One region of the Lysinibacillus sp. GbtcB16 genome, then DNA from elsewhere that is predicted to be linked to it. Evidence: riboswitches for the same ligand, from Rfam matches in the RefSeq annotation. Region 1 holds a riboswitch; the other holds the start of a gene.
What was found. A riboswitch is a leader RNA that binds a small molecule or an ion and turns the genes downstream of it on or off. The one in region 1 is predicted to bind S-adenosylmethionine.
Positions count from the first base shown of each region.

Region 2: another riboswitch for S-adenosylmethionine. It lies ahead of KVT27_RS17235 (MetQ/NlpA family ABC transporter substrate-binding protein); the one in region 1 lies ahead of KVT27_RS15580 (methionine ABC transporter ATP-binding protein).

Region 1 covers NZ_JAGXJV010000003.1:134,101-137,269, forward strand. Annotated here, with positions in the region: gene KVT27_RS15560 (arsenate reductase family protein) at 132-488, shown strand; gene gcvH (glycine cleavage system protein GcvH) at 570-950, shown strand; gene KVT27_RS15570 (toprim domain-containing protein) at 1,042-1,383, shown strand; gene KVT27_RS15575 (thioredoxin family protein) at 1,399-1,710, shown strand; SAM riboswitch class I at 1,767-1,870, shown strand; gene KVT27_RS15580 (methionine ABC transporter ATP-binding protein) at 1,954-2,982, shown strand; gene KVT27_RS15585 (methionine ABC transporter permease) at 2,972-3,169, shown strand, end outside.
Region 2 covers NZ_JAGXJV010000005.1:20,041-23,209, reverse strand. Annotated here, with positions in the region: gene KVT27_RS17245 (pyridoxal phosphate-dependent aminotransferase) at 1-1,145, shown strand, start outside; gene KVT27_RS17240 (PPC domain-containing DNA-binding protein) at 1,193-1,696, opposite strand; SAM riboswitch class I at 1,819-1,924, shown strand; gene KVT27_RS17235 (MetQ/NlpA family ABC transporter substrate-binding protein) at 2,013-2,843, shown strand; gene KVT27_RS17230 (methionine ABC transporter ATP-binding protein) at 2,938-3,169, shown strand, end outside.

The sequences.
Region 1 (3,169 bases):
CAGATAAATTCGTGAAAGTAACGGATAAAAATACAGAACCAATGGATAGACTTACGAAAATGAGCGAAGTTCCACCATTCTAAATGATTATGATGGTATACTACAGAAAAAGACAGCAGAGGAGCATTTTTATGACGATTCAATTTTTCCATTATCCAAAATGTACAACATGTAAAAAAGCACAAAAGTGGTTAAATGATCATGACGTTTCCTATGAAGAGGTACATATCGTAGAGCAGCCACCAACAAAGGATGAAATAACAGCTTTATGGCAAGCAAGTGAACTACCTTTGAAGAAGTTTTTTAATACTTCTGGTATGAAGTATCGTGACCTTGGTTTGAAGGACAAGCTAGCTGATATGACTGAGGAAGAACAGCTTGAGCTACTTGCTACGGATGGTATGTTAATAAAACGTCCCATCGTAACAGATGGAAAAAAAGTAACTTTAGGGTTTAAAGAATCCGATTTTGAGCAAGCTTGGTTATAACCGTTTTTATCCTTGTTTTTATAGGAGAAGTATGGCACACTGAAAGTGAATATATTACATAATTATGGAGGGGTTTTTTGCATGAGCACACCGAAAGACTTACGTTACTCTGAAGAGCATGAATGGGTAAAAGTAGAAGATGGAAAAGTACGTATTGGTATTACGCACTTCGCACAATCTGAATTAGGAGATATCGTTTTCGTTGAACTTCCACAAGTTGGCGATGAAATCAAAACAGATGATCCATTCGGTAGCGTAGAATCAGTAAAAACTGTTTCTGAATTATATGCACCAATCTCAGGTACTGTAGTGGAAGTAAATGCAGATTTAGAAGATAGCCCAGAATTCGTAAATGAATCACCATATGAAAAAGCATGGATGATCGTCGTAGAGCCTGCTGATGCATCAGAAGTTGATAAACTTATGACAGCAGAACAATACGAAGAGATGACTGCAGAATAAGACAAGCCATAATCAAAAAACGTCGGAAACTACCGGCGTTTTTTATTATATAATAATGTATAAGTGGGTATGTCTAAATGGAGGTGGCGTAATGTTCGATGGGAAATGCTTGATAGTAGAAGGACGCTCAGATAAGCTACAAATTGAGCCAATTTTGAACGAGAATGTTACAATACTATGTACGAATGGAACAATTGGAGTGCATCAATTAGAAGAGCTACTCGATCCTTATGAGGGCTGTGAGCTATTCACTTTTTTTGATGCCGATACTTCAGGCGATAAGCTACGTGCATTAATGGACAGACATTATCCTGAAGCAGAGCATTTACGTACAATGCCAACCTATAAGGAAGTAGAAACGACACCACGAAAAGTGTTAGCGACAATTTTACTGCGTGCACATTTTTCAATCCATAATGAATATATTTTGTAAGGTTGCGTGAGATGAATGGAAGAATGGTCAAAAGAGCAGTGGGAAACGACATTACAGTCGGGAGAAAAAGCTGCGTTTTATTTATATACACCGATGTGTGGTACTTGTGCAGTGGCATCGAAAATGATGTCAATTGTAGAACAACTATTACCTCACTTAAAATTAGGGAAAGCAAATATTAATTTTTTGGAGCAAATTGCTATTGAACATCAAATTGAAAGCGTTCCTTGTTTACTTGTTTGTGATGGCGGCAAAGTGATAGAAAAGATTTATGCTTTTCAATCCGTACCATTTTTGTACGAATTGTTAAAAAAATCAATTGACTGAACTTTATTAGCGTGGTAAAGTAACAAATATATTACTAAAACATTAAATATATCGAACTCTTATGAAGAGCGGCGGAGGGAAGTGCCCTATGAAGCCCGGCAACCATCACATAGTGAAAAGGTGCCAAATCACCCAAAGATTTTTCTTTGAAAGATGAGAGAACGGTTCAACGTATAATACGTGACCCCTTCTACTTGTCTATAAGTAGAGGGGTTTTTTTATATAAGAAAAGGAGTATTCGCTATGATACAGCTTCAAAATATAACGAAGAAATACAAAACAGCAAATGGCGAATTAACGGCAGTCAAAGATGTTAACCTTACTATTAATAAGGGTGAAATTTTTGGCATTATCGGCTATAGTGGCGCTGGTAAAAGTACGATGATTCGTTTACTTAATGGTTTAGAGAAACCAACAGCAGGAACAGTAACGGTGAACAATCAAGAATTTTCTTCGATTAAGGGTCAAAAACTTAGAGCAGCTAGACAAAAGGTTAGTATGATTTTTCAACATTTTAACCTACTTTGGTCACGAACAGTTGCAGAAAATATTGCCTTCCCATTAGAAATTGCAGGTGTATCAAAAGCTCAACGGGAGGCGCGGGTGAAGGAATTGATAGCACTTGTTGGCTTAGAAGGTCGCGATCAAGCATATCCATCGCAACTGTCTGGTGGACAAAAGCAACGTGTAGGGATTGCACGTGCATTAGCAAATAACCCAGAGGTTTTACTATGTGATGAGGCAACATCTGCACTAGACCCTGAAACAACAGATGCCATTCTTGATTTACTGGTAGATATTAATGAACGTTTAGGGTTAACGATTGTCCTCATTACGCATGAAATGCATGTCATTCGCAAGATTTGTCATCGTGTAGCCGTGATGGAGGCAGGCGAAATTGTAGAGCGTGGGGAAGTATTGCAGGTTTTCCAGGCACCTCAGGCGGCCATTACTAAGAAATTTGTAGCCCAAATTACAAATACAAAGGAAACACAAGATACAGTAGAACAAATCAAAGCAAATTACCCAACGGGACAACTGGTCAAACTGATTTTTGTTGGTGAAAAAACCGAACAGCCTGTTATTTCACATCTTGTAAAGCAATTCGATGTGGAAGTAAGCATTGTACACGGGAATATTTCACAAACGAAAAATGGAGCATATGGTACGCTCATCGTGCAAATTGATGGGTCGAAAGCAAATGTGACTGAAGCCCTAAGCTATTTAAATACAGTGGAAGTACAAACGGAGGTGATTGCAGATGCTAACTAATCTCTTTCCGAATGTAGACTGGGATAGCATGTGGCAGGCTACGTATGAAACATTATATATGACAGCCATTTCTACAGTTATTACATTTATTCTAGGGTTAGCCATTGGGATTGTCCTATTTTTAACAAGTCCCAATCAGTTATGGGCTAATAAAATTGTTAGCTTTTTAACAGGGTCACTCGTTAAC
Region 2 (3,169 bases), on a different contig from region 1:
TACAGCAATTACCCACTCAATTTTTTGCGGCGCTTGTCCAAAAAGTAAACAATGCCTTGGAAGAAGGTCGTGATGTGATTAATCTCGGGCAAGGAAATCCCGACCAACCTACGCCCACTCATATCATTCAAGCATTGCAGGAAGCAGCTGAAAATCCTCAAAACCACAAATATTCGCCTTTTCGTGGTATCGCCGAATTACGTCAAGCGGCTGCCGACTTTTATAAACGAGAATATGATGTGGAGATTGATCCTGATACTGAAGTAGCGATTCTTGGTGGCACAAAAATTGGTCTTGTTGAGCTACCTTTGGCTGTGTTAAATCCAGGCGATACGATGCTATTACCCGACCCGGGCTATCCAGACTACTTATCTGGTGTTGTATTAGGTGATGTTAATTTTGAAGTGATGCCACTATTTGCTGAGAATAATTTCTTACCTGATTATGAGGCCCTACCTAAAGAAGTTAAAGAAAAAGCCAAGTTACTTTACTTAAATTACCCAAATAATCCTACGGGTGGTACCGCTACACTTGAATTTTTTGAAGAAACCATTCGTTTTGCTAAGGAGCATAATATTATCGTATCACATGATTTTGCTTATGGTGCAATCGGATTTGATGGCAATAAACCTATTAGTTTCTTACAGGCAAATGGTGCAAAAGAAGTTGGAATCGAAATGTACACATTATCAAAGACTTATAATATGGCAGGTTGGCGCATAGGCTTTGCTGTAGGTAATGCTGATTTGATTGCCGCGATTAATCTTATTCAAGATCATTTGTTTTGTAGTCAATTCCCTGCTATTCAACACGCAGCAGCTATTGCACTGACCTCTTCGCAGGAATGTGCAGATGAGCTAAGAGCTACCTATGAGCGTCGTCGAAATGTTCTAATCGAAGAAGCTCATAGAATTGGCTGGCAAATAACGGCACCAAGGGGCTCCTTCTTTGCCTGGCTCCCTGTCCCATTAGGTTTCACTAGCGAACAATTTGCCGATATTTTGCTCGACAAAGCTGATATTGCGGTAGCCGCAGGAAATGGCTTTGGTCAATATGGAGAAGGCTATGTGCGTATTGGCTTACTTGTAAGCGAGGAACGTTTACGAGAAGCCATGCATAGAATTGAGCAATTAAAATTATTTTAACATGGAACAAAATGGAGTCCTGTAGCTTTCACTAGCTACAGGACTTACTATTTTTCAATTTTCCTTGGAAGATCTAACTCCTGTTCTAATGGATAAAATTGTACGTGACCTGTTTCATCATCCAACTGACGGATATGCTGAATGCCTTGAACTTCTGCCAGCACTATATCTGCTGTTATGACGATATTTCCGCCCTTTATAAAATGACCGCCTGAAACCACTCCCCATTGATCACTCATGGAACCATGGAAATGCGTTTCATATTGTGCATCACGCTTACAAACAACTCCTGAACCTTGGATAAACTCGAGTGGCCCCTCTTTCTCGACCACATCACTAAATTGAACTTTAATGTGAGAAGTTTCATCAGGTACTAAATAAACAAAGCTACTTTTTTGAAAACTACCAATACAACTAATAATGGTTGCTGATTCAATTTTATTCTCTTCACAAAGTGCCTCAATTCCTTCAATGATGTCTGTCCCCATGAGAAGACGAGCACTAATCACCTTACCAAATGAACCTATGCCATAATTAACTCTTACGGACAATCTTCTCCCTCCTTCGCGACAAAATATTATAACAATATAAAAAATTTTAATAATATTTATTGACTTACTATACCCTATAAATTATATTAGTTCTATCGGAAATACAAAAATATAATATGAATCTCTTATCAAGAGTAGCTGAGGGACTGGCCCTATGAAGCTCGGCAACCTCCTTTTATGAAGGAAGGTGCTAAATCCTGCAAACGAAATTCGTTTGATAGATAAGAGAGGACTTTTTTCATGAGCCTCTCTTAATTTGTAAGAGAGTTTTTTTTATTTTCAAAAACCGATAAAACAATTTTTGGAGGTAGTTTTCATGAAGAAGAAAAATAAATTTTTAGTAGGTTTAGCAAGTCTTACATTAGTAGCAGCACTAGCGGGCTGTGGCTCTAAAGAAGATAGCAAAGGAAAAGGCGAAGCTATCGATGAAAATAAAATTGTTGTGGGTGTCACTTCAGGACCTCATGAGCAAATTGCAGAGGTAGCTGCTAAAGTTGCAAAGGAAAAAGGTCTAGAAGTAGAACTAAAATCATTTTCTGATTATGTTTTACCAAACACATCCTTAGCAGAAGGAGATCTTGACGCAAACAGCTATCAGCATAAACCTTTCCTCGATACATTTAATAAAGATCACGATACAGATTTAGTACCGGTTGGCAAAACAATTTTAAATCCAATGGGTATTTACTCTGAAAAATATAAATCATTGGATGACGTTCCTGAAGGCGCAACATTTGGCTTACCGAATGACCCAACAAATGGAGCCCGTGCTCTCTTTGTTTTACAAGAGGCAGGCTATATTAAATTAAAAGATGGAGCGGACTTAACAGCATCTGTTCGTGACGTGGAAGAAAACAAAAAGAATTTAAAATTCATAGAATTAGAAGCTGCACAAATTCCTAAGCAGCTTAGTGAAGTAGATGTAGCTGCTATTAATACTAACTTTGCGCTGGAAGCTGGCATTAATCCGCAAGAGGACTCTATTCTTTTAGAATCTACTGACTCTCCATATGTGAACTACATTGTCGTTCGTGCAGAAAATGAAAACGACCCAACGATTAAAAAGTTCATTGAGGTTTATCAATCTGATGAAGTGCGCCAATTCATTGAAGAGGAATTCAAAGGTTCTGTAATCCCTAGCTGGTAATACGTGTGATAAGCTAAAGAATCTGCCATATTTCCACTATGGAAACCGTGCAGATTCTTGCTTTTTAGAAGTTAAGAAAGGAGCAATCAATCTGATGATTCAATTACAAAATATTTCAAAAGAATATAAGACAAAAAAAGGCAGTATTAAAGCTGTGGATGGAATCAATCTTCATGTAAAAAAAGGGCAAATTCATGGTGTAATTGGGTATAGTGGTGCCGGTAAAAGTACGCTGATTCGTTGTGTTAATTTACTAGAGCGTCCTTCAGCAGGCAAAGTCTTGATAGACAATGTGGATATTACTACCCTTTCACTTCATGACTTAC